4 regions of the Mesorhizobium sp. M0633 genome follow, and region 3 is predicted to be linked to each of the others. Evidence: predicted binding sites of a transcription regulator. Region 3 holds the regulator's gene; each other region holds the start of a gene.
What was found. The regulator PhoB, encoded in region 3, activates phosphate uptake and scavenging genes when phosphate is short. The targets are predictions, from matches to a motif close to TGTCATNNANCTGTCAT.
Positions count from the first base shown of each region.

Region 1: the regulator PhoB is predicted to act here: its motif matches at 2,175-2,191, upstream of NKI47_RS26145 (inorganic phosphate transporter).
Region 2: the regulator PhoB is predicted to act here: its motif matches at 5,165-5,181, upstream of phnF (phosphonate metabolism transcriptional regulator PhnF).
Region 4: the regulator PhoB is predicted to act here: its motif matches at 2,522-2,538, upstream of phnC (phosphonate ABC transporter ATP-binding protein).

Region 1 is NZ_JAMYQC010000030.1:13,502-20,925, forward strand. It holds gene NKI47_RS26130 (efflux RND transporter permease subunit) at 1-138, opposite strand, end outside; gene NKI47_RS26135 (efflux RND transporter periplasmic adaptor subunit) at 135-1,412, opposite strand; gene NKI47_RS26140 (TetR/AcrR family transcriptional regulator) at 1,563-2,099, shown strand; gene NKI47_RS26145 (inorganic phosphate transporter) at 2,245-3,849, shown strand; gene NKI47_RS26150 (transporter) at 3,936-4,961, shown strand; gene NKI47_RS26155 (carbonic anhydrase) at 5,128-5,772, shown strand; gene NKI47_RS26160 (nuclear transport factor 2 family protein) at 5,783-6,193, shown strand; gene NKI47_RS26165 (hypothetical protein) at 6,392-6,901, shown strand; gene NKI47_RS26170 (M3 family metallopeptidase) at 7,073-7,424, shown strand, end outside.
Region 2 is NZ_JAMYQC010000004.1:246,964-254,387, forward strand. It holds gene NKI47_RS06275 (ABC transporter substrate-binding protein) at 1-659, shown strand, start outside; gene NKI47_RS06280 (sugar ABC transporter ATP-binding protein) at 763-2,316, shown strand; gene NKI47_RS06285 (ABC transporter permease) at 2,313-3,278, shown strand; gene NKI47_RS06290 (zinc-binding alcohol dehydrogenase family protein) at 3,349-4,365, shown strand; gene phnF (phosphonate metabolism transcriptional regulator PhnF) at 4,384-5,127, opposite strand; gene phnG (phosphonate C-P lyase system protein PhnG) at 5,263-5,724, shown strand; gene phnH (phosphonate C-P lyase system protein PhnH) at 5,724-6,335, shown strand; gene NKI47_RS06310 (carbon-phosphorus lyase complex subunit) at 6,337-7,424, shown strand, end outside.
Region 3 is NZ_JAMYQC010000008.1:68,188-75,611, reverse strand. It holds gene pstS (phosphate ABC transporter substrate-binding protein PstS) at 1-768, shown strand, start outside; gene pstC (phosphate ABC transporter permease subunit PstC) at 828-1,817, shown strand; gene pstA (phosphate ABC transporter permease PstA) at 1,821-2,672, shown strand; gene pstB (phosphate ABC transporter ATP-binding protein PstB) at 2,669-3,472, shown strand; gene phoU (phosphate signaling complex protein PhoU) at 3,505-4,212, shown strand; gene phoB (phosphate regulon transcriptional regulator PhoB) at 4,229-4,918, shown strand; gene NKI47_RS10705 (ROK family protein) at 4,928-6,172, opposite strand; gene xylF (D-xylose ABC transporter substrate-binding protein) at 6,459-7,424, shown strand, end outside.
Region 4 is NZ_JAMYQC010000004.1:255,485-262,908, forward strand. It holds gene NKI47_RS06320 (hypothetical protein) at 1-287, shown strand, start outside; gene phnK (phosphonate C-P lyase system protein PhnK) at 284-1,060, shown strand; gene phnL (phosphonate C-P lyase system protein PhnL) at 1,063-1,770, shown strand; gene NKI47_RS06335 (DapH/DapD/GlmU-related protein) at 1,767-2,384, shown strand; gene phnC (phosphonate ABC transporter ATP-binding protein) at 2,620-3,468, shown strand; gene phnD (phosphonate ABC transporter substrate-binding protein) at 3,559-4,467, shown strand; gene phnE (phosphonate ABC transporter, permease protein PhnE) at 4,534-5,490, shown strand; gene phnE (phosphonate ABC transporter, permease protein PhnE) at 5,558-6,925, shown strand; gene NKI47_RS06360 (sugar phosphate isomerase/epimerase family protein) at 6,950-7,424, opposite strand, start outside.

The sequences.
Region 1 (7,424 bases), on a different contig from region 3:
GGTGATGGCCGTTTCTTCAACCTCTGGATACTGCCGGATCGAAAGGTTGAAGATGCCCTGAAAACCCAGAAGCAGGATCATGCAGGCAAGCACGGTCGAAAGGACCGGGCGGCGGATGAAGAGGTCGGAAAAGCTCATTGCTGGGCTGCCTGCTGGTTCCCTGGCTTGCTCGGATCGATCGTGTTGTCGACGGCAACGGACATTCCGTTGGAGAGCCGGTTCTGGCCGGCGGTAACGACTTCGTCGCCTGGCGCGATGCCCTCCAGAATCTCGACCAGGCCGGCGTTGCGGCGGCCTGGCTTGACGAACACCTGGGCTAGCACGAGCTGCGGCTTCTGTTCTTCCGCTGCCGGCTTGGCTTCCTCTGCCGGTTTGGCTGGGGTAGCAGCCGACTTTTCGTCGGGTTTTGCCGCGGGTGCTTCGGCTGCGGGCTTGGCAGCATCTGCAGCCGGCTTTTCTTCCGGCTTTGCCTCGGGCGCCGCGCCGTTGGCTTCGGCGGATTTGGCCGGGCGCACTACGAAGACGAAGTCGCCGTACAGACTGGAGGTCAGCGCCGTCTGCGGCAGCGCCAGCACGTCGTTCTCCTCGGGCAGTTCGACGCGCACCTGGACGAACTGGCCGGGCGTCAGCTTGCCTTCGGGATTGCCGACCTCCGCCCTTACCGTCACCAGCCGGCTGGTCGGGTCGATCTTCGGATCGATACCGCGGATGCTGCCGGTGAACGGCATGTCGCCGCCGCCGACGCCCAACCGCACCGTCTGTCCGATCTTCAGCTGCGGAAGCTGCTGCTCCGGGACGGTGAAATCGACACGCATCGTGTCCATGTCCTGCAAGGTCACCACGGCGGTGCCGGGTGTGAGATACTGGCCAATGTCGATTTTCGGAATACCGACGGTACCCTTGAAAGGGGCCGTCAACTGCTTTTGGTCGAGCACCGCTTGCAGCTTGTTCACCTGCGCGGCGGAGACCGATGCTGCTGCCTGCGCTGTGTCGAGCGTAGCGTCGGTGCCGACCCCGCGCTTCTGCAGCTCAAGCGCGCGCATCAGCGTCGTCTGGTCGGAGGTGGCTTGCGCCTTCGATGCCACGAGGTCGGCTCGCTCGACTTCATCGTCGAGTTGCAGCAGCACGGCGTTGGCGGCGACCTTCTGATTGGCATGGAACAGGATGTCCTTGACGATGCCCGCGGTTTCGACCGTCAGGTCGACGCCGCGTACGGCACTGACAGTGCCGATCGCCTCGATGCCGGGCGTCCAGGACATCGGTTTGACGATGACCGTCGACACGGTCGCGGCCGGCGGCTTCATGGTGGCGAAGAACTGTTTGATCGCATTGTCGCGAAACAGGTTGAAGCCGACGATGCCGCCGCACACCAGCACGAGCAGAATGAAGGCGATGATGAAGCGCTTGATCACGAACAGTCCCCTCGGCCACGGCCCAGCATAACGGTCGGACGGCCGGAACACATACCTGTGACTGGTCCCAATTTCAAATGACGGCGATCTTACTGTACCGTCTGGACGGTCTTGTCAATTCCGCCTAAGCTAATGAATGGGGAACGCTTGATGAAGGCCCGCAGAGCAAATTCGCGCGAGAAGATTCTCGCCGCCGCCGCCGCCGTGGCGCGCGAGACGGGTCCTGGCAGCCTGTCGCTGGATGCGGTCGCCAGCCGTGCCGGCGTGTCGAAGGGTGGTCTTCTCTACAATTTCCCGACCAAGGCGAAATTGATGCAGGCGCTGGTCGAGGATTACCTGCGCGCCTTCGAGCAGGCGCTGGAGTCCGCCCGCACGGCCGGCGTCAACGGCGAAAGCCCGCTTGCAACTTACATCAAGCTGTCGGCCGAGCATGCCGAGGAATCGAAACCGTCGGCATCCTGGATATTTTCGGCGATTGCCGAGGATCCCGACTTCCTGACGCCGATAAAATCGTTCAGGCGGCAGGTGTTCGAGCGGCTGAAGGAGGAGACGCCGAATCTCAAGGCGCTGCTGGTCTGCTATCTCGCCATCGAAGGGCTTCGCAGCATGAACCTGTTCGGTTCGGACATTCTCTCCGTCGAAGAGCGCCGGCTGCTGATATCGACCCTGCTGGAGATCGCGGAATAGTCTAGGAATACGCCGGCTGGGTTCAGTTGCCTCGCTCGCTTCGATCGCCCGTTTGCGTCAACCCAAAGTGCCTGCCGTCACACAGGCTTCATCGTGCCGACATAGCGTCCTCCCATTCTTTGCTGCAAGGCACGAGGAGTGGGGTGTGGTCGATATTGTTTCAAGCGAAGCAGGAATTCCAAGGCCGGAGCATCCGCTTGACCGGCCAAACGGCACCGGTAAATGGTTTCTGCCGGCCTTTGCCGTCATCATTCTGGGCGGCCTTGCCTATGTCGGCTACGCGCTCAGCCAGGACCTGACCAGCACCGTCGCGGTGCCGTGGATCCTACTTGGGCTGGCGCTGCTGATCGCGCTCGGCTTCGAATTCGTCAACGGTTTTCACGACACTGCCAATGCGGTGGCAACGGTGATCTACACGCATTCCATGCCGGCCGAGCTTGCAGTGATGTGGTCCGGCTTCTTCAATTTCCTCGGCGTGCTCACCGCCAGCGGAGCAGTCGCCTTCGGCATCATTTCGCTGTTGCCGGTCGAGTTGATCCTTCAGGTCGGATCGAGCGCGGGGCTGGCCATGGTCTTCGCGCTGCTGGTCGCGGCGATCATGTGGAATCTCGGAACCTGGTATCTCGGCCTGCCTGCCTCGAGCTCGCACACACTGATCGGTTCGATCATCGGCGTCGGTCTCGCCAACCAGTTCATGGCCCCGGCCGGCTCCGTCACCAGCGGCGTCGACTGGTCGCAGGCGTCCAATGTCGGCCTGTCGCTCCTGATCTCGCCGCTGGTCGGTTTTGGCCTGGCTGCACTGCTGCTTCTGGTGATGAAGCTGCTGGTCAGGAACCGCGAGCTCTACGAGGCGCCCAAGTCGAGCGCGCCGCCGCCGCTGTGGATTCGGGCGCTGCTTATTTTCACCTGCACCGGCGTCAGCTTTGCCCACGGCTCCAATGACGGGCAAAAGGGCATGGGCCTCATCATGCTCATCCTGATCGGCGTCGTGCCGACCGCGTTCGCGCTCAACCGCACACCGGACGTGAACTATCTCGAAGCTTACAAATCGGCGGCGACGCAAGTCGAAACGGTACTCGGCAAATACGTCAAGCCCGGCGTCGTCGTGACTGACGCGGCGACCGCGGTCGGCGACGCCGTTCGCACCAAGACCTGGAAGGACGAGACCACGCCTGCCCTGCAGAGCTTCATCCACGACACCAGCGCCATGTTGTCGCCCTATCCGTCCGTGGAAAAGCTGCCGACAACGCTGGTCAGCAACGCCCGCAACAACATCTATCTTATCGGTGAAGCGCTGAAGCTGATCGACAAGAAGAAGCTGCTGCCGATGGAGGCAGACGACCTGAAGGCGGTGACGACCTACCATAAGGCGGTCGACAACGCGACGAAGTTCATCCCGCTCTGGGTCAAGGTCGCCATCGCGCTGGCGCTCGGCCTCGGCACCATGGTCGGCTGGAAGCGCATCGTCGTCACCGTCGGCGAGAAGATCGGCAAAAGCCATTTGACCTACGGTCAGGGTGCGTCCGCCGAGCTTGTCGCGATGGCGACGATCGCATCGGCCGACTATCTCGGCCTGCCGGTCTCAACCACCCATGTGCTGTCCTCGGGCGTTGCCGGCACCATGGCGGCGAACGGCTCGGGCCTGCAATGGTCGACGGTGCGCAACATGCTGATGGCCTGGATACTGACCCTTCCGGTCTCCATCTGTCTTGCCTTCGTGTTGTTCGTCATCTTCCGCCAGGTGTTCTGAGCGGGGGCAGGGTTTGACCAGAATGTCGCGGCACCGGCCCCGGCGCCGCCCTGATCACCTGAACGTGCATCGTTTCGGCGGCGGCCATGAATGACGCATCGCATCTGACATTGCTTGCCGCGGACGACCAGCATCATGCTCCCGGGCTGGTCTGGGCCTATCATGCCGCTCCCGGCAAAGCTCCCGAACCGCTGGCGCCCCGAGACATAGAGGCCGCGCTGGCCTCAGCGGGCGGCTGGGTCTGGCTGCATGTCGACCTTGTCGACCGGCGCGCCCATTCCTGGGTCAGCCATGCCTGCGCGCTGCCGGCGTCGGCTCATGCAATCCTCGAAGGACATGAGGACAGCCTAGTGCTGGCGCATGAGAATGGCGTCGTCCACGGCATTTCGGCCGATCTGCATGGCGAGATCACCCATCAGTCGACGACCATCGGCAGATTGCATTTTGCGGTCTCGGAACGGCTGCTGGTCACCGGCCGCCGGCATCCGCTGGCGGCAGTGGAGGAAGTGCACACGGCCCTTGCCGCGGGGCTGCGGCCGGCCACGGCATTCGAGCTGTTCGAAATGCTAGTCATGGCTTTTTGCAAGACCACCAGCCTGCGGCTCGCCGCGGCAACGAAGCGGCTGGATGCAGTCGAGGATCATCTCGTGACCGAGCGGCTTGCCGACGAAAAACGGCAGCTGAAGGATGTGCGCCGCCTTGCCGTATCCCTGCATCGGCCGATCTCGGCCCTGGCAGCGCTTTTCCAGGACGAAGACCGTTCCGCCTGGAACCTTTCCGCCGGCGCACATGAAGTTCTGCGCCGGCTTGCTGCGCGCCTTGAACGGCTCGACCGCGAGGTCGTCATGATCAACGACCGGGCAAGGCTGCTGCAGGAGGAGCTTGCGGCTGAGCTTGCCGACGAATCGAACCGTAGCCTCAAGGCGCTGGCGGTGATGAGCGCGCTGCTTTTGCCAGGAACCCTGATCGTCGGCATTTTCGGCATGAACACAGGCGGACTGCCATTTGCCGAGAGTCCCAGCGGCTTCTTCCTGGCGATGCTGCTGGCGGTTGGCGCGACCGGCCTGTTCTACTGGCTCCTACTGCGCGCCGGCGCCAATCTGCGGTTCTGAGGCCGATTAATGGCGGCGTTCGTTCACCTGTGTCAAAATACGGGCTGCCACCTCGAAACCACGCCATCCCGCCTTCCGAAAATCGGTTCCGATTTTCAGGCCGATGCGCTAGAGCCTTTCGGGATTGAACCGTGCCTTTAACCCGGAAAGGCTCCCACCGCTGCCCATGCCCCATCTTCCCGAGCATCTTCTCACCGGCTACCGCAATTTCATGAATGGCCGCTATCTCACCGAGAGCGGGCGTTATCGCTCGCTGGCGCGAGAGGGCCAGGCACCGGAAACGATGATCGTCGCCTGCTGCGATTCCCGTGCCGCGCCCGAAGCGATCTTCGATGCCGGGCCGGGCGAGCTGTTCGTGCTGCGCAATGTCGGCAATCTGGTGCCGCCCTATGCGCCAGACGATCAGTTCCACTCGACATCGGCGGCGCTCGAATTTGCCGTGCAGAGCCTCAAGGTCAAGAACATCGTGGTGATGGGCCACGGCCGCTGCGGCGGCATCCGCGCGGCGCTCGACACCACGGCCGCGCCGTTATCGCCGGGCGATTTCATCGGCAAGTGGATGAGCCTGATCGCGCCCGCGGCCGAGACCGTATCGTCCAGCACCTTCATGACCGCGACCGAGCGCCAGACGGCGCTGGAGCGCATCTCGATCCGCTATTCCATCGCCAATCTGCGTACCTTCCCTTGTGTTTCGATCCTCGAAGGCAAGGGGCGACTGTCGCTGCACGGTGCCTGGTTCGATATTTCGACCGGCGAGCTTTGGGTGATGAACAAGGAAACCGGCGATTTCGAGCGGCCGGAGACGGAGTAGGAGACGAGGCATGGTGCGAGCTCGGATCGCGTTCGCGGCGGCGGCACTGCTGTGCCCGATAACTGTCGCCCGCGCCGATGATAGCGCGATCATCGACCGCTGGTATTCGGCCCTGCTGATCGCCGACCGCACCGAATTGTCGGACCTGCTCGCCGACAACGTCCGCATCAAGCTCGACGACCTCGGCGTCGTGCAAAGCAAGCAGGAATTCATCGCCTCGATCGCCGAGTGGCAGGGCGCCGTCGCCGGGGCCGAAATCCGCCACCGGATCGAGAAGACGGAGGGCGGCGTCACCACTGTGATCGCCTGCTATGATTTTCCCAGCAACGACATGCTGATGCAGGAGACCTTTGCAGTCGCCAACGACCAGATCACCGCCAGTTCGCAAGCCGCGATCGCCGAAAACTGCGACGGCTACTGACGAAATTTGGTCTTGAGCTTCTCGGGGGATAGGCGCTGGAATTGCCGGCGTCAATTCGGACCTGTCCACGTCACGTGGTTACGCAGGTGGGAACGCCAATGCGACAAGCCATGCGGTCAATCCACTCACAACGACGGTCGCGCCCTGCAAAAGTGCACTATTATCGGAATTCGAAATCTTATGTGTTGGAGGGCAATGATGGGCAAGCAATTCAATCTTTTCCTGTCGCACAGAGATGAAATCGTTTTCAACCATGCCTTGTCCAAGGGTGTTGAGAATATAGTATTCGTCAAGCCGTCCATCGAAGATGGCGATACCCCCATTTTTTGGGAGCCCATCCGAGAAGAAGAACGGTCTTTTAAAAACAGAAGAGTTCTGATATCGTCAAAGGATTTTTTAAACAACATAGTCCTTGAGCGTGACGCTGAAAATAAATGTTTGCAAGTTAGTTCAAGATTATCTCCGGTAATTGAATATGATATAAATCTGTGGCGCGGCGATGTAATGTTGCCTGGCAGAATGTACTATAAATTAGACTGGGCGGAAGGCGATGTGAGGAAAGCATACGACGCATACTTTAGTCGTGTTTTCAAGTTGTCTAAATCTAACCTAAATAAAATTAGAAATAGTCACGGAAGCGTCATCTATCTCGGAAACGAAATGATGCCTGAATTTTACAACGAGACCATGGATTTTAGATTATTATAGATGGGAATTACCGTTACAGTGCACTTTTTGCTGCACTGCGCGCGAGTGGGCATCCTGGTTCGCATACGAGTCGTGGGCACGCATCGGCGTTAACCAGGCGTGCTGTTGCGCGCAACGGGCCGGCGCCTTACATCGGTGACGATCCGCTTCTCCCGCCCACCCAGCGAAAGTTTGCCCATGCCGTCAACCGTCGACCTCGCCGCCCATCCGCTGACCGCATGGCAAGGGCCGCTCGGCCTGCCCGATTTCACGCGCATCGGCGACGGCGATTTTTCTCCGGTCTTCGACGCGGCCCTGAAGGCGCATGAGGCCGAGATCGAGGCGATTGCCGGCAACACCGGGATACCGACGATCGAAAACACGCTTGCCTCGCTCGAGTTTGCCGGCGAGGCGCTCGACCATGTCTCCTCGATCTTCTGGTGCCGCGCCGGCGCCCACACCAATGAGGCGATCCAGGCGCTGGAGCGCGACATCTCGCCAAAGATGTCGCGGCATTACTCGGCGATTTCGATGAATGAGCGAC
Region 2 (7,424 bases), on a different contig from region 3:
AGGCCGCCACCAAGGTCAAGATCATCGGCATCGACTCCGGCGCCGACTCCAAGGCCTTCACCTCGTTCCTGACCACCGACAACATCCAGGGCGGCCGCGTCGCCGCTGACGGCCTTGCCGCAGCCATCGGCGAAGCCAATGGCGGCAAGGTCGAGGGCGACGTCGCCCTGATCACCGCGCTTCCGGGTGCCGGCTCGCTCGAACAGCGCGCCCAGGGTTTCAAGGAACAGCTCGCCGCCAAATATCCCGGCCTCAAGCTGGTCGCCGACAAATACGCCGACGGCCAGGCCACCACCGGCCTCAACATCGCCACCGACCTGATCACCGCCAACCCCAACCTCAAGGGCATCTTCGCCTCCAACCTGATCATGGCGCAGGGCGTCGGTCAGGCGATCGCCGAGAACAGTCTTGCCGGCAAGGTCGGGCTGGTCGGTTTCGACAGCGACGAGAAGCTGATCAAGTTCCTCAATGACGGCGTCATTTCGGCTCTCGTCGTTCAGGATCCGTACCGGATGGGCTATGACGGCATCAAGACGGCGCTCGCCGCCTCGAAGGGCGAGAAGGTCGAGGCCAATGTCGATACCGGCGCCAATTTGGTTACCAAGGCCAACATGAAGGATCCGAAGATCGACGCGCTGCTCAACCCGAAGCTCGACTGAGCATAGCCGCAAGTGAACTGTTTCCGGGGCCTTTCGCCCCGGAAACATCCCACTCGTGCCAATCGCGAGGCCAATCTTTGGGGGCCAATCTGGGAGGATTGTCATGATGTCGACGGCGCAGGAACTCCATCCGGCCCCAACGCTGGAACCGGGCAGGACCATCCTCGAACTCCGCGGGCTGGAAAAGCGCTATCCCGGCACCCATGCGCTGAAGCCGGTCGATCTCGCCTTCAAGGCCGGCGAGATCCACGCCATCGTTGGCGAGAACGGCGCCGGCAAATCCACCCTGATCAAGCTTCTTACCGGCGTCATGCCGCGCACCTCCGGCGACGTCATCTGGGAGGGCAAGCCTGCCGCATTGGCAACGCCGCATGAGGCGATGGCGCTCGGCATCAATGCCGTGCATCAGGAAGTCGTCCTGTGCCGCCATCTCACCGTCGCCGCCAACATGTTCCTCGGCGAAGAGGATTCCCGCTTCGGCATCCTGCAGCAGCGGGCGATGATCAGGCAGGCGCAGAAGATCATCGACGATCTCGGCTTCGACCTGCCGGCGCATGTCATGCTGGGTGACCTGACCATCGGCCAGCAGCAGTTGATCGCCGCCGCCCGCGCCACCGTGCGCGGCACCAAATTCCTGATCTTCGACGAGCCGACCGCCTATCTTACCCGCAAGGAGGCCGACCAGCTGTTCACGCTGATCCGCCGGCTGAAGGGCGAAGGCGTCACCATCATCTACATCAGCCATCGCATGGAAGAAGTGTTCGAGCTCGCCGACCGCGTCTCGGTGCTGCGCGACGGCACGCTGGTCGGCACCAGGAACATTGCCGAGACCAATGACGCCGAGCTGGTCAAGATGATGATCAACCGCTCGATCGAGCAGGTCTACCACAAGGAGCATTTCACCCCCGGCGCGACCATCGTCGAAACCAGGAACCTGTCCGGCAAGGGTTTCGAAAATGTCTCGATGTCCGTCCGTGCCGGCGAGATCGTCGGCCTCTATGGCCTGATCGGCGCCGGGCGCAGCGAGTTCGTCACCACGCTCTATGGCCGGCACCGCAAATCGGCCGGCCAGATCCTGTGGGAGGGCAAGGAGGTCAAGGTCAATTCCGAACATGACGCGATCAGGCTCGGCATGGCGCTGGCCCCGGAAAGCCGCCGCGACCAGGGCCTCTGCCTCAACCTGCCGGTCGGACTCAACCTCAATCTGCCGATCTACAAGCGCATCTCGAGCAATCTGCTGATCTCCCGCGCGCAGGAAAAGGCGCAAGCCGATCGCCAGATCGCCGACCTGCGCATCAAGACGCCGACGCGCGGCGCGCTGGCCTCCAGCCTGTCCGGCGGCAACCAGCAGAAGATCGTCATCGGCAAATGGCTCGCCCACGGCGCCAAGCTATTCATCTTCGATGAGCCGACTGTCGGCGTCGATGTCGGCACCAAGGCCGAGATCTACCGCCTGTTCGGCGCGCTGTTGTCCAAGGGAGCCGGCATCATCCTGATCTCGTCCTACCTGCCCGAGGTCTATGAGCTCGCCGACACGCTGCACGTGTTCCGGCGCGGCAAGCTGGTGGCCACGCATGGGTTTCGTACCGCTGATCACGAGGAGATCCTCACCCAGGCGCTGGCCGAGAAACAAGAAAGACCGGGAGGGAAGATATGAGCACCGAGGCGATCGCTGCCGAAAGGCCGAAACGCAACTACAACGCCCTGTTCGGGCTGACACTGCTGGCGCTGCTGGTTCTTTTATGGATCATCCTGTCGGTGGCGACGCCGAGCTTCGCCTCCGCCAACAACATCTCCAACCTGTTACGGCAAGGGTCGATGATCGCCATCCTGGCGGTCGGCCAGACCTTCGTCATCATCACCGGCGGCATCGACCTTTCCGTCGGCGCCGTGGTCGGCTTCGCCACCGTCATCGTCGCGATGCTGATCAACGCCGGCACACCGGTTTTCCTCGCCATCCTGATCACCTTGCTGGTCGGCGTCGCCATCGGCATGTTCCATGGGTTCGGCATCGTCAAGATGGGCCTGCCGCCCTTCATCATCACCCTGGCAACGCTGACCTCGCTGCGCGGCATCGGTCTGTTGATGACCAATGGCAACTCGATCTCGATCAACAACGACGCCTTCCAGACGTTCTCGCGCAGTTCCTTCGCCGGCGTCCCCAATCTGTTCTGGATGGTGATCCTGGTCGGCATCCCAGCCTACATCTTCCTGCACCACAGCCGCTGGGGCCGCTATCTGTTCTCGGTCGGCTCCAACGCCGAGGCGTCGCGCCTGTCAGGCGTCAACGTCCAGCGCACCATCTACATGGCCTACACGCTGTCGGGCCTGTGTGCGGCCTTCGTCGGCGTGCTGCTTGCCTCGCGCATCGGCATCGGCAATCCGACGCAGGCCGAGGGCTGGGAATTGCAGGCGATCGCCTCCTCGGTGATCGGCGGCACCTCGCTGTTCGGCGCTGTCGGCTCCGTGCACGGACCGCTGCTCGGCGCCTTCATCCTTGCCACCATCAACAACGGCGCCAATCTGCTCAACGTCAACGCCTTCTGGCAGCGCATCATCACCGGCGTGCTGATCATCGTCATCGTCTATTTCGACGGGCTGCGCCGCCGCGGCAAATAGACTGCCTCCCAATAACCGCCGGCCTCGCGACAGCAGGGCCGGCGGTGCCATGAACCGACTGGATTGAAGCATGAAAGCCGTCGTCTGCCGCTCGCCCGGCGAACTTGTCCTCGAAGACCGTCCGGCGCCTGGCGCGCCCCCCGCCGGCTGGGCGCTGGTCGCCGTCAGCCATGTCGGCATCTGCGGCACCGACTATCACATCTTCGAAGGCAAGCACCCGTTCCTCGCCTATCCCCGCATCATGGGCCACGAGGTTTCCGGCACCGTGATCGAGGTTAGTGAGGACGTCGATCTCGCCGTCGGCGAAGCGGTGATCGTCAATCCCTATCTCGCCTGCGGCAAATGCATCGCCTGCCGGCAAGGCAAGCCGAATTGCTGCGTCAGGATCGAGGTGCTCGGCGTCCACCGCGACGGCGCCATGTGCGAGCAGATCCTGGTGCCGGCGCAAAATCTTTATCCGGCAAACGGCCTGTCGCTGGCCGATGCCGCCGCCGTCGAATTCCTGGCGATCGGCGCCCATGCCGTGCGGCGCTCGCTCGCTGATCCAGGTGCGCGCACACTGGTCATTGGTGCCGGCCCGATCGGGCTCGGCACGGCGCTGTTCGCCCGCATCGCCGGGCTCGACGTGACGCTGCTCGACATGAGTGCGGAGAGGCTGGGTTTCGCCGAAAGCGAACTCGGCTTCGCGACCCTCGACGGCTCGCGGGGCGCTGCTGCCGACCTGGTGCGGGAAGCAACCGGCGGCGACGGCTTCGACGTGGTTTTCGATGCCACCGGCAACACCCGGTCGGTGCAGTCGGCCTTCGCCCATGTCGCGCACGGCGGGGCGCTGGTCCTGGTTAGCGTCGTCAAGGACGACATCGCCTTTTCCGATCCCGAATTCCACAAGCGCGAGATGATGCTGATCGGCAGCCGCAACGCCCTGCGTGCCGATTTCGACCATGTCGCCGCCTCGATCCGCAACGGCGCGCTGCCGCTGACAAAGCTGGTCACCCACCGCACCACGCTTGGCGAGACGCCGCACGACCTCGCCCGCTGGGCGCATGAGAAGTCCGGCCTGATCAAGGCCGTCATTCAAGTCGGATGATGCCAGGGCTGCCGCATCTCAGAGCGCCGACAGTTTGAGCTCGATCCGCTCGGCCGGGAAGCGCGAGTCCGAAAACTGTATCGGCTGACCGTCGGGCGTGACGTTGACGGCGACCGTCACCAGCACGATGGCGCCGGGCTGCAGGTCGAGGTCAGCAAGGTCGGCGGCATCGGCATGGCGCGCCGACAGCACGGTCGATTGCCTGAGATAGTCGTCGATGCCGAAACGTGCCAGCGATGCGGTGATCGAACCGGTTTCCGCCATGGCGGCATCGATGCCGGCAAAGCGCCTGGCATCGAACCATCCGGCCGCGCGGGACACCGGCATTCCATCGGCTTCGCCGCGCGTTTCCAGGCGTATCACATCGGCCCCCGTCGCAAGGCCTAAGCCCTCTGCGACACGGCGGTTGGCCGGCTCGATCGATGACGCGAGCAAGGTGATATGCCGCTCGGACGCCTGTCCTTGCAATCCCTCGGAAAAGCGGGTGCGGGCGCCGATCGGATAAGACAGCCGCTTGCGCGACAGCACGAAGGTGCCGCGCCCCTGCTCCGCCCTGAGCACACCCTCCTGCACCAGCGCTGCGATAGCGCTACGCACCGTGTGGCGGTTGACGCCATAGCGTCCGGCCAACGCGATCTCCGGCGGCAGCGCGGCATTCTCGGGAAAATCGCCGGCGGCGATCGAATGCAGGATCTGGTCGGCGATCTGCCGCCACAGCGCGACACCGCTGCGCCGCTCGATGCTGTTGGCTTGTCCGATCATCTCCCGCCCCAATTCCTCGCGCCGGTCTTTTGGCCCGTGTCACGTGCCCGTCATGGACACGCGCTAGATAATGGATATAATTTGTATAGTTGTCTATATCAATAGACAAATGAACGCAGACGAGGAGCACCGGCCATGCGAGGACGGGAAGCGCGAGAGCAGGCCGAGCGCAAGGCCGTGATGGCGACGCTGGCGCAATCGGCCGGCGACGACATCGTCCGCCTCTGGGACGAAGCCGGCCTGCCTTGCGAAGCGGAACTTCTGCGTGGCCCCGAAACCGGCCTGGTTACGGTACGCGGCCGCATCGGCGGCGGTGGTGCCCCTTTCAATGTCGGCGAGGCGACGGTCACCCGTGCCACGGTGCGGCTTGCGTCCGGCCATGTCGGCCACTGCTACGCGCTCGGCCGCGACAAGCAGAAGGCAAGGCTGGCGGCAATCGCCGATGCGCTGTGGCAGGACCCGGCCCACCGCAATGAGGTCGAGATCAGGATCGTTGCGCCATTGCAGGCGGCACTGGCCAAGGCGCGTGAACAGCGCCGCGCCGAGACGGCGGCGACCAAGGTCGATTTCTTCACCATGGTGCGCGGAGAAGACTGATGGATATCGCCACTCAATCCATTGAAGGCGGCTTCGCCGATCCGGTATTCAATGCCCAGACCGTATTCCGTGCCGTGATGGACGCGATGGCGCGGCCAGGCAGCGTGCAGCCGCTGCCGGCCCTCGCCCATCCCCCGGTGCCGCTATCGGCCACCGCCGGCGCCGTTGCGCTGACGCTGTGCGACAACGACACGCCGCTCTGGCTCGACCCGGCTTTGCAGGGGTCGGCGGCGGTGAAATCCTGGCTTGGCTTCCATACCGGCGCGCCGCTGGCCAACACCCCGGCCGACGCGCATTTCGCGCTGATCGCCACGCCGGCCGAGATGATGGCGTTCGACGGGTTTTCGCAAGGCACCCAGGATTATCCCGATCGCTCCACGACGCTGATCCTCGAGGTCGGCGATCTCGTCTCCGGCGCTGCGCTGCTGCTCGAAGGCCCGGGCATCGAGAAGACGGCGACGATCGCGCCGGCGCAAATGCCGCGCCATTTCGTCGAGCAATGGAAGCAGAACAACCAGCGTTTTCCGCGTGGCGTCGATATCATCCTCGCCACGTTCGACGCAATTGCCTGCCTGCCGCGCACGACGCGCATCAAGATGATGGAGGCGTAGCATGTATGTTGCGGTAAAGGGTGGCGAGACGGCCATTCGCAATGCTCACAAACTGCTCGCCGACCGCCGGCGCGGCGACCGTTCGGTGCCCGCACTTCGTCTAGACCAGATCGTCGAGCAGCTGGCGCTCGGCGTCGACCGGGTGATGAGCGAAGGTTCGCTCTACGACAGGGAACTGGCGGCATTGGCGATCGTCCAGGCGCGCGGCGACATGATCGAGGCGATCTTCCTGGTTCGCGCCTATCGCACCACGCTGCCGCGTTTCGGCTACACCAGGGCGATCGACACCGGCACGATGCTGGTCGAGCGGCGTGTGTCGGCGACCTACAAGGACCTGCCCGGCGGCCAGTTGCTCGGCCCGACCTTCGACTACACCCACCGGCTGCTCGATCCCGAGCTTGCCGCCGGCGGCGAAGTCGCCGAGCCGGAGCAGCGTACAGGCGAGCCGGAAGCCATGCCGCGCGTCTCGGCGATCCTCGCCCGTGAGGGCCTGATCGAGCCCGACGGCGACATGCCTGGGGATCATGTCCCCGGCGACATCACCCGCGAGCCGCTGGAATTTCCGATGGCGCGCGACATCCGCCTGCAGGCGCTGTCACGCGGCGACGAGGGCTTTTTGCTGGCGCTCGGCTATTCCACCCAGCGCGGCTATGCCCGCAACCATCCCTTCGTCGGCGAGGTTCGCATCGGCGAGGTCGAGCTGGAGCTCGACGTGCCGGAACTCCCCTTCGCCGTGCCGCTCGGCTCCGTGCGCGTCACCGAGTGCCAGATGGTCAACCAGTTCAAGGGCTCGGCCAAGGCGCCGCCGCAATTCACCCGTGGCTACGGCCTCGTCTTCGGCCAGAGCGAGCGCAAGGCGATGGCCATGGCGCTGTGCGACCGCGCTCTTCGTGCAACCGAACTCGGCGAGGATGTCGTCGCCGCCGCCCAGGACGAGGAGTTCGTCATCTCGCATTCCGACAACGTCCAGGCGACCGGCTTCGTCGAGCATCTGAAGCTGCCGCACTATGTCGATTTCCAGGCCGAACTCGACCTGGTGCGCCGCATGCGCGCCGAGCACGACGCCCGCGAAAACGCCGGCAAGCCCGA
Region 3 (7,424 bases):
TTCCCGATGGTGATGGGCGGCATCGTTCCCGTCGTCAATCTCGAAGGCATCAAGCCGGGCGAGTTGGTTCTCGACGGCCCGACGCTGGCCGACATCTTCCTCGGCAAGATCACGAGCTGGGATGACGAAGCGATCAAGAAGCTTAATCCCGACGTCAAGCTGCCTTCGCAGGCGATCGCGGTCGTTCACCGTTCCGATGGTTCGGGCACGACGTTCAACTTCACCTATTACCTCGGCGACGTCAGCGCGGACTGGAAAGAAAAGGTCGGCGTCGACAAGGCCGTGGAATGGCCGGTCGGCATCGGCGCCAAGGGCAATGAGGGCGTTGCCAATAACGTCTCCCAGACCGGCGGCGCGATCGGTTATGTCGAATATGCCTACGCCAAGCAGAACAAGCTCACCCACACCGATATGATCAACAAGGACGGCAAGAAGGTCGAGCCCGCCGCGGCGGCGTTCTCGGCGGCAGCGGCCAATGCCGACTGGAGCTCGCAGCCGGGCTATGGCGTCATCCTCGCCAACGAGCCGGGCGCCGAGTCCTGGCCGATGACGGCGGCAACGTGGATCCTGCTCTACAAGAAGCCGGATGATGCCGCGACCACCGGCGAAGCGCTCAAATTCTTCGCCTGGGCATACGACAAGGGCGACGAGATGGCCGGCGAGCTGGACTACGTTCCGATGCCCGACAAGGTGGTCGAGAGCGTCAAGGCCATGTGGGCCAAGGAAGTTGTCGGCGACGACGGCAAGCCGCTCTACTCGGCTATGTAATCTCCTCCAGGGAGGGCGTCGACGGCGCCCTCCCTGTTGCCTTTAATCGCGAGGACCCAATGACCATCGCTTCCGATGCCATGCCATCATCTGCAGCAGCCCGGGCCAGGGAAGCTACGGTGCGGCGCTTCGCGCTCACCGATGCCATATTCCGCGGACTCACCCGCGCTTCCGCAATTCTTGTGCTGGTCATCCTCGGCGGTGTCGCGATCTCGCTGTTTGCCGGCTCGTGGCAGGCGCTGTCGTCCTTCGGTTTCTCCTTCCTGACGACTGAAAGCTGGAATCCGGTCACGGAAAAATTTGGCGCACTGGCGCCGATCTACGGCACCCTGGTCACGGCGGCCATCGCCATCCTGATCGCGGTTCCGATCGGCATCGGCATTGCAGTCTTTCTCACCGAGCTCTGCCCGCGCCCGCTCAGGCGCCCGATCGGCATAGCGGTCGAGCTGTTGGCCGGCATTCCTTCGATCATCTACGGCATCTGGGGCCTGTTCGTGTTCGCGCCGTTCCTGCAGACGGCGATACAGCCCTTCATCATCAACGTCTTCCACGGCGTGCCGGGACTATCCAGCCTTTTCGCCGGCCCTCCTTACGGCATCGGCCTTCTGACCTCGGCGCTGATCCTTGCCATCATGGTGCTGCCCTTCATCACCTCGATCACCAAAGACGTCTTCGATACGGTGCCGGCGGTGCTGAAGGAATCGGCCTATGGCATCGGTTGCACGACCTGGGAAGTGACCCGGCGCGTGGTCATTCCCTATACCCGCATCGGCATCATGGGCGGCGTCATGCTTGGCCTGGGCCGGGCGCTCGGCGAGACCATGGCGGTGACCTTCGTCATCGGCAACGCCCACCGCATCAGTGCCTCCCTGTTCGCGCCGGGCACGACGATCTCGGCGACCATCGCCAATGAATTCACCGAGGCCGACGGCGACCTCTACACCTCCTCGCTGGTTTCGCTCGGCCTGATCCTCTTCGTTATCACCTTCCTGATCCTTGCCGCCGCCCGCTATATGTTGATGCGGATCGACGCCCGTACGGGAGCCTGACCGATGTCGACATCCTCATCGCTCCACAGCCGCCGCAAAGCCAGGAATTCGGTGATGATGGCGCTTTGCGTCGTCGCCGCCGGCATCGGGCTTGCCTGGCTGGCGCTCATTCTCGGCGCACTGGTCTATAAGGGCACAGCCGGGCTTTCGCTCGCGGTCTTCACCGAGATGACGCCACCACCGGGCGAGGCCGGCGGCCTGCTCAATGCCATCGCGGGCAGCCTGCTGATGACGATCATCGCCGTTGTCGTCGGCACGCCGATCGGCGTGCTGGCGGGAACCTACATGGCCGAGTATGGACGCTTTTCGCGCATCACCACCGTCGTCCGCTTCATCAACGACATCCTGTTGTCGGCGCCGTCGATCATCATCGGCTTGTTTGTCTATGAGCTGATGGTGCGGCCAATGGGACATTTCTCGGCCATTGCCGGCGCCGTTGCGCTTGCCATCCTGGTCATTCCGGTGGTCGTGCGCACCACTGAAGACATGCTCAACCTGGTGCCGAACGCGTTGCGTGAAGCCGGTGCCGCGATCGGCGCGCCACGCTGGGTGGTGATCCGTTCGGTCGCCTACCGCGCCGCATTGTCCGGCATCGTCACCGGCATATTGCTGGCGATAGCACGCATTTCCGGCGAGACGGCGCCGCTGCTCTTCACCGCGCTCAACAACCAGTTCTGGAGCAGCAATATCAACGCGCCGATGGCCAGCCTGCCGGTGACCATCTTCCAGTTCGCTCTCAGCCCTTACGAGGAATGGCAGCAACTGGCGTGGACCGGCGCACTCATAATCACCCTGACGGTTCTGGGCTTGAGCATCCTCGCCCGCAGCCTTACCGGACGCAGAGAGGACAGATGACACAGATGTTGTCCCCAGACATGACGATGGCCGAAACGGTCGTCGAGAAGACGAAGATCGAGGTCAAGAATCTCAACTTCTACTACGGCCAGAGCAAGGCGCTGAAGGACATCAGCCTGTCACTGCCTGAGCGCAGTGTCACGGCCTTCATCGGCCCTTCGGGGTGCGGGAAATCGACGCTGCTGCGTGTGTTCAACCGCATCTATGAGCTCTACCCAAAACAGACGGCCGAGGGCCAGGTGCTGCTCGACGGCAAGAACATTCTCGACCGGTCGCAGGATCTCAACCTCCTCAGGACCAAGATCGGCATGGTGTTCCAGAAGCCGACGCCGTTCCCGATGTCGATCTACGAGAACATCGCCTTCGGCGTCAGGCTCTACGAGAACCTCGGCAAGTCCGAGATGGACGGCCGCGTCGAACAGGCGTTGAAGCGCGCCGCGCTGTGGAGCGAGGTCAAGGACAAGCTCAACGCCAGCGGCTTGAGCCTGTCCGGCGGCCAGCAGCAGCGGCTCTGTATCGCCCGCACCGTGGCCGTGAAGCCGGAAGTCATTCTGCTCGACGAACCGGCTTCGGCCCTCGACCCGCTGTCGACTGCCAAGATCGAGGAACTGATCGACGAATTGCAAGCCGACTATACGATCGTCATCGTCACCCACAACATGCAGCAGGCGGCGCGCGTGTCGCGCCAGACCGCCTTCATGTATCTGGGTGAACTGGTCGAGTTCGACCGGACCGAGAAGATCTTCACGTCGCCCCGCGAGAAGCGCACGCAGGACTACATCACTGGCCGCTTCGGCTGAGCCGTTCCGATCATGCATATGAGGACAGGACCATGGGCGAACACACAGTCGCTTCTTTCGACGAGGATCTCGAGCAGATCAGCAAGCTGATCCGCGACATGGCCGACCTCGCCGGTTCGATGGTCGGCGGGGCGACCAAGGCCCTGTTGAATTCCGACAACGTGCTGGCGCAACGCGTCGTTTCCGACGACGCCATCATGGATGCGCGTCAACGCGAACTGGACGACCGCGCCATCACCCTGATCGCCAAACGCCAGCCGATGGCCCACGATCTTCGCCATGTGGTCGGAGCGATCCGCATGGCGGGCGACCTCGAACGCATCGGCGACCTTGCCAAGAATATCGCCAAGCGCGTGAGTGCGGTCGGCCTCAGCGCCACGCCGCGGGACCTGTCGCATTCCATCGACGCGATGGCGCAGCTGGTTCTCATCCAGGTGCAGGGTGTCATCGAGGAATATGCTGCAGGCGATGCGGCCGCGTTGGCCAAGCTGCGTGCCGCCGACGAGCGCATCGACGTCAAATACACGTCCGTGTTCCGCGAGCTGTTGACCTACATGATGGAAGATCCGCGCAACATCACCGCTTGCACGCACCTGCTGTTCTGCGCCAAGAATCTGGAGCGGATCGGCGACCATGTCACCAACATCGCCGAAAATGCGTATTATGTGCTGACCGGCGAGCAATTGCCGGTCAATCGTCCGAAGCAGGACGAAACGACAATGTCCGCACCGGTGACATGATGGGGGTGCCCAGCCGATGATCGCACCACGCATAATGGTGGTGGAGGACGAGGAGCCATTGGGTGTGCTGCTCCGCTACAATCTCGAATCCGAAGGCTACCAGGTCGAGGTGGTGACACGCGGCGACGAAGCCGAGATCCGTTTGCAGGAGAATGTGCCCGACCTTTTGGTGCTCGACTGGATGATACCAGCGGTTTCCGGCATCGAGCTCTGTCGTCGGTTGCGGGTGCGCCCCGAAACCGAGCGGCTGCCGATCATCATGCTGACCGCGCGCGGCGAGGAGAGCGACCGGGTGCGCGGGCTTTCGACCGGCGCCGACGACTATCTGGTCAAACCGTTTTCGACACCGGAATTCATGGCCAGGGTCAAGGCGCTGCTGCGGCGCGCCAAGCCGGAAGTGCTGTCCAGCGTGCTGAAGGTCGGCGACATCGTGCTCGATCGCGAATCGCACAGGGTCTATCGCAAGAAGAGCGAAATCAGGCTCGGGCCGACCGAATTCCGGCTGCTCGAGTTCATGATGCGGCATCCGGGCCGTGTCTTCTCGCGCAGCCAGTTACTCGATAATGTCTGGGGCGAGACAATCTACATCGACGAACGCACCGTCGACGTGCATGTCGGGCGGCTGCGCAAAGCCGTCAACAACGGCCGGATGCCGGATGTCATCCGCACCATCCGCGGTGCCGGCTATGCGATCAGGGAAGATTGACCCGCCTGGTCAGGCTACGTTCTTTCTGACGCTGGGCCTCATTTGCGCGCCCGGCGCGAAAATCTCCTGGTCGACGAAGCTTAGCGCCCGCATCGCGCAGCCTTCGCGGATCAGCGGCAATTCGTTCGGCTCTGTATCGAAGGAGATCGAGCCCGAATGCTGGCCGCCGGCGGTCTGGGCGATTGCCTTCCGCAAGGCCGGCTCGATCAGATCGAAGGCGGCGGCACTGGCGCCGACCATCGCGACCGGTGCCGGATCGATCAGCGCGAACAGCGAGCCGAGACCGAAACCCAGCGCTTCGCCGGCCTTGCGGTAGGCCTCGCGTTCCGGCCCATCTTTCTCGCGCGCCCGGGCCGCCAGTGCTCGCATGTCGGCGTCGCTGACGTCGGCGATCGGTTCGCTTTCTTCGCTCATCTGCCTGGCGTTGCGCCAGATGGCGTAGTTGCCGGCATAGGCCTCGATGCAGCCGCGCCGCCCGCAACGGCAGAGCGCGCCGCCCGGACGATGGATCATGTGGCCAAATTCGCCACCCGAGGAATGCGTCCCGGTGAACAGTTCGCCCTTCAGCACCAGCCCCATGCCGATGCCATGCGAAAGCAGGATGGCGATGAAGTCGTCGCGATAGCGATCCGGATTGCGCCAGCGCAAAGCCACCGCCATCATGTTGCAGTCGTTCTCCACCGTTGCCGGGATGCCGAATTCGTCCTCCAGCATGTCGGCAAAGGCGATGTCGGTCTGCGGCGTGATCGGCGACCACAGCATGGCGCGTGCAGGGGAGTCGGTAATGCCCTGAATCGCCAGGGCGATGCGGGCGACACTGCGGACGTCAAGGTCTGGATCCTGCAGCCGGCGCCGGACGATGGCCATGCATTCACGGATCAGCTCGTCGCGCGGCATGGTCAGCGTGTCCAGCCGGCGCTGTTCCTCGGCGACCACCTGTCCCGTATAGTCGATAATGGCGGCCGACAGGAAATTCAGCGACAACACCACGGTCAGCACCGCCGCCGCTTCCGGGTTGAGGGCGAGGCCGACCTGCGGACGACCGCGTTTCAACGAAACGGGCTCACTTGCCTTGCTCTCGGCGAGGATGCCTTCCCGTATCAGGTCGGAAGAGATCGCCGATATGGTCGAATGACTGAGGCCGGTAGTAGCTGCGATCTCAGTACGCGATGGCTGGCCGGCCCGGCGCACCGCCGAGATCACCATCGCCCGGTTGCGCCGGCGCAAATCGTCATGGCGGATTCCGACCGACATTGTTTTGCTTTCCTCCCGGTTGCGGCGGCCGCTCATGAACCGGAAGCCGTCGGTAATGTCCGACAAATAGTGTCGGACGCAGGCAAATAGTGTCAGATGCAGGTTGCGCTGTCATCGTTTATTCCGACGCTCGAAAAAACTCGCAGAGTCATCAAAATCCATCAGAATCGATGTTGACAGCAGCCGGAGATCGGGCCAGTATTTTTTCGAGGCTCGAAAAAATTAGAGCTTCTAAGCTGGTCTTTGAGCCAATTGGTCACGCCGTACGCGGCGCAGGGAGGATATGATGAAGAAATTCACGACCGCCATTCTGGCGGGTGTCGCCATGACGCTGGCGCTGGCGTCGGTGGCGCAGGCTAAAGACAAGGTCATCGGCGTTTCCTGGTCGAACTTCCAGGAAGAGCGCTGGAAGACCGACGAGGCCGCAATGAAGGCGGCCATTGAGGCCGCAGGCGACAAGTATATTTCCGCCGACGCACAGTCCAACCCCGGCAAGCAGCTCACCGACGTCGAGAGCCTGATCTCGCAGGGCGCCAGCGCACTGATCATCCTGGCGCAGGACGCCTCGGCCATCGGGCCGGCCGTGCAGAAGGCACTGGACGAAGGCATCCCGGTCGTCGGCTATGACCGGCTGATCGAGAACAAGGACGTGTTCTATCTGACCTTCGACAACAAGGAAGTCGGCCGCATGCAGGCCCGCGAAGTCTTCAAGGTGAAGCCGGAAGGCAACTACGTCTTCATCAAGGGTTCGGGTTCCGATCCGAATGCCGATTTCCTGTTTGCCGGTTCGATGGAGGTGCTGAAGGAGGCCATTGACGGCGGCAAGATCAAGAATGTCGGCGAGGCCTATACGGACGGCTGGCTGCCGGCCAACGCTCAGAAGAACATGGAACAGTTCCTGACCGCCAACGACAACAAGGTCGATGCCGTGGTCGCCGCTAATGACGGCACTGCCGGCGGCGTCGTCGCCGCGCTGACGGCGCAAGGGCTGGCCGGATCGGTTCCGGTTTCGGGCCAGGACGGCGACCACGCCGCGCTGAACCGCATCGCGCTCGGCACACAGACCGTGTCGGTGTGGAAGGATGCGCGCGAGCTCGGCAAGAATGCCGCCGAGATCGCCTCGCAACTGGCCGACGGCAAGCAGATGACCGACATTGCCGGCGTGAAGGATTTCACCACGCCCGGCGGCAATACCGTCAAGTCGCTGTTCCTGACCCCGGTCGCCATCACCAAGGACAACCTCAACGTCGTC
Region 4 (7,424 bases), on a different contig from region 3:
ATGCTCCAGGTGTTGTTGTGGCAGATTTGGACTCCGTGGCACGCGATCAGAAAGCGAAGCAAAAAGTGGTCAGCGCGATAAGACGACTCCTGTCTAAGCTGGAGAGTCATGTAGGTCCGCTCGAACCCACCACGATTAATCTTCTCGGGGTTAGCAGTATTATTTGGTCACACCCAGTCGAGACCAGTCGGCTGATCGAAATCGGCAACGCATTTCTCGACCTGCTCGCCGGCAAAATCACGACAGGAGCAGATAGCACAGAATTCATGCCGGGATCCCGCCCATGACCGACGAACCGCTGCTACGCGTCTCGGAACTGTCCAAATTCTACGTCTCACGCGTCGGCTGCGAGAACGTCACCTTCGATTTGTGGCCCGGCGAAGTCCTGGCTGTCGTCGGCGAATCCGGTTCCGGCAAGACGACGCTGCTCAATTGCCTCTCGACCAGATTGCTGCCGAGTTCCGGCACCGCTAGCTACCGCATGCGCGACGGCCAGTTCCGCGAGCTCTACCGGATGAGCGAGGCCGAGCGCCGCTTTTTGATGCGCACCGACTGGGGGTTCGTTCACCAGAACCCGGCCGACGGCCTGCGCATGACCGTGTCGGCCGGCGCCAATGTCGGCGAGCGGCTGATGGCGGTCGGCGACCGCCATTACGGCAAGATCCGCGCTACCGCCGTCGACTGGCTGTCGCGGGTCGAGATCGACGAGGATCGCATCGACGACGAACCACGCGCCTTTTCCGGCGGCATGCGCCAGCGCCTGCAGATCGCCCGCAATCTCGTCACCGGGCCGCGGCTGGTGTTCATGGACGAGCCGACCGGCGGCCTCGATGTTTCGGTGCAGGCGCGCCTGCTCGACCTGTTGCGCGGCCTCGTCACCGATCTCGGCCTGGCTGCCATCGTCGTCACCCACGACCTCGCGGTGGCGCGGCTGTTGTCGCAGCGCATGATGGTGATGAAGGACGGCCGCGTCGTCGAAAGCGGCCTCACCGACCGCGTGCTCGACGATCCGCGCGCGCCCTACACCCAGCTCCTTGTTTCTTCGATATTGCAGGTGTGATCATGCCGACCCCGCTCGTTGTCTCCGATGTCGCCAAGAGCTTCACCATGCATCTGCGCGACGGCATCAAATTGCCGGTTGTCGCCGGCGTCTCGTTCTCGATCAGGGCCGGCGAATGCGCCGTCCTCGGCGGCCCGTCCGGCGCCGGCAAGAGCTCGATCCTGAAGATGCTCTACGGCAATTATGCCGCCGACGAAGGCCAGATCATCGTCCAGCACGAGGCCGGGCTGATCGATCTCGCAACGGCCAACCCGCGCACCGTGCTTGCCGTGCGCCGGCTTACCATCGGCTATGTCAGCCAGTTCCTGCGCACCGTGCCGCGCGTCTCCGCCCTCGATGTCGTCGCCGAACCGCTGGTCGAACGCGGCGAGGAGCGCGAAGCCGCGCGCGGCAAGGCCGGCGCCTCGCTGGCGCAGCTGAATCTGCCGGAAAAACTCTGGGCGTTGCCGCCGGCCACCTTTTCCGGCGGCGAGCAGCAGCGCGTCAACATTGCGCGCGGCTTCATCACCGAACACCCTATCCTGCTGCTCGACGAGCCGACCGCTTCGCTCGACGCCAGGAACCGCGATGTCGTGATTGCGCTGATCGCGGCCAAGAAGGCGGCAGGCGTCGCCTTGCTCGGCATCTTCCACGACCACGACGTGCGCGAGGCGGTCGCCGACCGCGTCATCGACGTGACCGCTTTTGCCGCCGGGAAAATCGCCGCATGACAAGGAAACTGTCGGAAGCGCCGCTCGTCCACGAGACCGCGGAAGTCGAGAACTCGACGCTCGGCCGCTGGACCGAGATCGCCGACCGCTGCCGGGTTTCGGAAAGCATGTTGGGCGACTATTCCTACATGATGCAGGACTGCGGCGTCTGGTGCGCGACGATCGGCAAATTTGCCAACATCGCCGCCAATGTGCGCATCAACGCCACCAACCACCCGACCTGGCGGCCGACGCTGCACCATTTCACCTATCGCGCGTCGGATTATTGGGACGACGCCGAACACGAGAGCGAATTCTTCGCCCAGCGCCGCGCCAAGCGCGTCACCGTCGGCCACGACACCTGGCTCGGCCACGGCTCGACCATCCTGCCCGGCGTCACCGTCGGCGATGGCGCGGCGGTCGGTGCCGGTGCGGTGGTGTCGAAGGACGTCGCGCCCTACACCATCGTCGCCGGCGTACCGGCCAAGCCGATCCGCGAACGCTTCGACCGCCGCACCGCGGAGCGCTACCAGGCGCTCGCCTGGTGGGACTGGGACCACGCAAGGCTGCGCGCCGCGCTCGACGATTTTCGGGAATTGTCGGCGGAGGCGTTTCTGGAGAAATATGGCGGCTGAGGGTCGTGAAATGGTGAATGGTGAATGTGAATGGGGGCAGCGGACAGGTTTCGAGGCTCAGGGAAGCCGTTCTTATCACCATTCACCATTCGAGCTTCTCGCGCCGAGTTGATCCCGCCCCGCTCCAGGCTGTGGGCAGTAACAAAACTGACATCGTTCCGACACCGCAGGTTCATGCGGCTGCGCTAGCCAGGGTAAACAGACCTTCAATTGCGATTGGACTGGAGCCTGCACCATGTCAGCTACGCTCGAAATCCGCGGCGTCACCCGCCGGTTCGGCAAGAACACCGCCGTCAGCAATGTTCACATCGCGATTCCGCAAGGCCAGATGGTCGGCATCATTGGCCGCTCCGGCGCCGGCAAATCGACGTTGCTGCGCATGATTAACCGCCTCATCGATCCCAGCCAGGGATCCATCCTGTTCAACGGCGTCGAGGTCTCCGGGTTGCGCGGCTCGCCGCTCCGGCGATGGCAGCGCGACTGCGCCATGATCTTCCAGCAGTTCAATCTCGTGCCGCGCCTCGATGTGCTGACCAATGTGCTGCTCGGCCGGCTCAACCACCGCTCGACGCTGTCCAACCTATTTGGCATGTTCTCCCGCGGTGAATGCGCCGAGGCGGTTGCAGCCCTCGAGCGCCTCGACATCGCCCGCACCGCCCTGCAGCCGGCCGGCACCCTTTCCGGCGGCCAGCAGCAGCGCGTTGCGATTGCGCGCGCCATGATGCAGCAGCCGAAGGTGTTGCTGGCGGATGAGCCGATTGCCTCGCTCGATCCGCTCAACGCCAAGGTGGTGATGGATTCGCTGCAGGACATCAATTTGCGCGAGGGCATCACCGTCATCACAAATCTGCATACGCTGGATACGGCCCGCACCTACTGCAACCGCATCATCGGCATGGCCGCCGGCAAGGTCGTCTTCGACGGCCCGCCCGAAGCCCTCAACCGCGAGGCCGTGCGCATGGTCTACGGCGCCGACATCAATGGCGGCGAAATCTCCGAGGCCATCACCTCCACCAGTGTCGCCATCAAACAGAAAATCGCTGCATCCGCCGGACCGCTCGAGCCCGCATTCCCGGGATATTGAGAACGGCCTGATCGCCCGCCCGCGTCAAAGGCACCTGTCAAAAAATTCGAACGCTACCGGCGCGAGGCCGGGACCAACAGGAGAGAGATAATGTTCAGGAAGATGGTTTTTGGCGCCGTTTCATTGCTCGCCATCGCGGCAAGCGCCGCTCACGCCCAGGATATCAAGGAATTCCGCATCGGCATCCTTGGCGGTGAAAACGAAGCGGACCGGCTGCGCAACTTTCAGTGCCTCGCCGATCACCTGAAGTCCGAATTCGGCTTCGAGAAGGTCTCGCTGTTCCCGGCCGCCGACTATGACGGCGTTATCCAGGGCCTGCTCGGCGGCACGCTCGATTTCGCAGAGCTTGGCGCGTCGGGCTATGCCAGCGTCTACCTCAAGGATCCGAACGCCGTGACCCCGATCCTCACCACCCAGCAGACCGACGGCGCGACCGGCTATTATTCGATCGGCCTTGCGCTGAAGTCGTCCGGCATCACCGACATCAAGTCGGCCAAGAGCAAGAAGCTCGGCTATGCCGACCCGGATTCGACCTCCGGCTACCTGATCCCGCTGACCCAGATCCCGAAGGACACCGGCGCTTCGAACGAAACCTTCTTCGCCTCGACCCAGTTCAATGGCGGCCACGAGAACAACCTTCTCGCGGTTCGCGACGGCAAGGTCGATGTTGCGGTTGACGATTCCTCGGGCATCGGCGACTTCAAGAACGGCTACACCTCCGGCACCTTCCACAAGGAAGTCGCCAAGGGCGCCGTGGACCCCAACGATTTCGTCGAAGTCTGGCGCTCCGGCTTGATCCCGAACGGCCCGCTGGTCGTGCGCACCGCGCTCGGCGGCGGTATGAGCGCCAAGCTCGCCAACTTCTTCACCAGCCTGCCGGCCAAGGACAAGCCTTGCTTCGAGGCCATCGAAGGCGGCGATTTCACCGGCTATGTTCCGGTGAAGCCGGACTTCTACAGCGTCATCGTCGAAGCCCGCAAAGCCGCGATCGGCGGCTGACGACAATTGCGGAAAGGGCGGCGTCCTCCAGCGCCGCCCTTTTTGCGTGTCCGCTCGCGACCCCGTATGACCTTCGCCGCTACAATTCGTTCAGACGCGGTCCGGCAGGCAGCAGACGCCTGGCGACGCCAGACGTCCTTGCGCCGGTTCTACACGGCGCTCGGCATCGGCTCACTGCTTGTCGCCATGTGCACAGCCATGTGGTTCGCCGACGAGGCCAATGCCGGACATTTCTTCGATCGGCTGCCGCACATACTGGATTTCCTTAGTTGGCTTGTTCCCAAGGACTGGAACGACGTCTGGCGGGCGCTGTTCGACATCGCATCGCCGCACGACAAGGGCAGCCCAGAGTTCAACTTCCCGCTTGGCCGCGTCTATCTCTGGGGCGGCTTTTATCTACCCGAATATTTCGAGCTGATGCTCACCACGCTTAACGTGGCGCTGGTTTCCACTTTCATCGGCTTTGTCTTTGCGGTGCCCTTTTCCTTCATCGCCGCGCGCAACTTGACGCCCAGTCCGGTGCTCAGGCTCGTTGTCAAGCGCTTCATGGAACTGCTTCGCGCCTTCCCCGAGATCGTCATTGCCGGCCTGTTCGCAGCCATCCTCTCGACCGGCCCGGTCGCAGCCATCATCGCCATCGGCCTGCATTCCATCGGCGCCCTCGGCAAGCTCTTCTACGAGATCAACGAAAACATCGACATGCGCGCCGAAGAAGGCCTGCGCGCGGTCGGCGCCAACTGGTTCGAGCGCGTGCGCTTTGCCGGCCTGCCGCAAGTGCTGCCCAATTTCATGTCCTACACGCTGCTCAGGATCGAGATCAATGTGCGTATCTCGACCATTATCGGCGCGGTCGGCGGTGGCGGCATCGGCGAGGAACTGAAGCTCTCCATCTCGCGCGGCTTCGGCGCCAAGACGCTGGCATTGGTGCTGCTGCTGTTCACGACGGTCTTCCTCGTCGACCAGTTTTCCGCCTGGCTACGCCGCAAGCTCGTCGGCGAGCAGGCATTCATGATGGGTGCCTGACCATGATCCCAAAAAGTGGATTCCGGTTTTTGGAAAAGATCATGGCAAATCAACAAGAAGACTGCCCATGGCCGCAATGACCGCCGATGAGATGCGGTCGATCGAGGAGCGCTTTCCCCAAGTGTTCCGGCGGCCCTTGTACAAACGCTTCGGCCCGCTGGTCCTGTTCACCGGCATCCTGCTCTACCTCGTCTATGCCTTGTGGTTCTTCAGCCTGCCGCAAGTGCTGAGGGAATCGCACTGGGAGCGCCTGCCGCTCTTCCTGACGCAATGGATCAGCTACGATCTGCAGCCGGAATTCCGTCTCGACCAGCCTCAGATCACACCCAGATACCCGCGTTTTTCGGCGCTCGGCGAAGACCCGCATCCCGATTGGGTCATCACAAACGCCAACGGCTCCTACACCATCCTGATCGACGGCCGGGCCAAATCGGTCACCTTCGACAAGACCGAGGCGACGCTTGTCGCCAATGGCCAGGCGGTGCCGGTGTCCTTGGCCAGCGGCAAGCCGGTAGTATCCGGCCCGGTGCCGGACTGGATCACCGCGCATGACGACGAAATCATCGCCAGGATGGGCTTTGCCGGCGAGGTCCGCATAACCGTCGATCGCGTCAAGGTCCGCAAGCGCTTCCTCGGCTGGGCGAATTTCGTCTTCGACACACGCTCGCCCTTCTTCGGCAAGTCACCCGGCGAGGTGGTCTCGTTGCTGATGTCCGGACCCCAGCTCAAGCCGGGCACATCAAACATTGCGCTGGCCGCCGACAATATCTGGAACAACGCCCAATGGCAGCATGGCGACGTCTGGACGAAGCTGTTCCAGACCATCGTCATGGCGTTTCTCGGCACCTTGCTCGGCGGCATCGTTGCCTTCCCGCTCGCCTTCTTCGCCGCCCGCAACATCACCCCGAGCGGCCTGCTTAGCCAGGTGCTAAAGCGGTTCTTCGATTTCATGCGTTCGGTCGACATGCTGATCTGGGCGCTGTTCTTCACCCGCGCCTTCGGCCCGGGCCCGCTTGCCGGCAGCGCCGCGATTTTCTTCACCGAGATCGGCACGCTCGGCAAAGTCTATTCGGAAGGCCTCGAGAACATCGACGACAAGCCACGCGAGGGCATCCAGTCGACCGGCGCCAACGGCTTGCTGGTGCAGCGCTATGGCGTGCTGCCGGAAGTGATCCCGGTCTTCATCAGCCAGACACTCTATCAGTGGGAATCCAACACCAGGGGCGCGACGATCATCGGCGCCGTCGGTGCCGGTGGCATCGGCCTGAAGCTCTGGGAGGCGATGCGCACCAATTCCAACTGGGCCAATGTCTTCTACATGGTGCTCTTGGTCCTGCTCGTCGTTTTCATCTTCGACAACATTTCCAATTTCCTGCGCCGCCGCTTGAGCAGGACGATCCACGACTACAACCGGATCCAGGCCGGCCAGGGCTGACGGGGGCGTTGCGCAGGCGTGCGGTTAGGGCGCCTTCCTCCATCCATTCCTGATGTGCTTGCAGCCGTCGCGGTAAACAGCTTCCGGGCTCTCGGAAAAGTCGCGCCACACCTTGGTGGCCGCGGCCAAATCCTTCAGCGAACGCCCGAACGCCTCGATCGTCAGCCAATCGTCGTAGCCGCTCTTGCGGATGGCGGAGAACGTCTCCTTCCAGGGAATATGGCCACGGCCCGGCACGCCGCGATCGTTCTCCGAAATATGGATATGGACGACGTTCTTGCGGTTGCGCGTATAGGCGTCGATCGGGTCGGCCTCTTCGATGTTGGCGTGGAAGGTGTCGTACATCGCCTTGATGTGCGGCCGGTCGATCGCGTCGATATGCGCCGACAAATCGTCCATCGTGTTGAGCAGATAGCATTCGAAGCGGTTGAGCGCCTCCAGCCCGATGGTGACACCCTTGTTGCCGGCATGGTCACCGATGGCGCGCTGCGAAGCGATC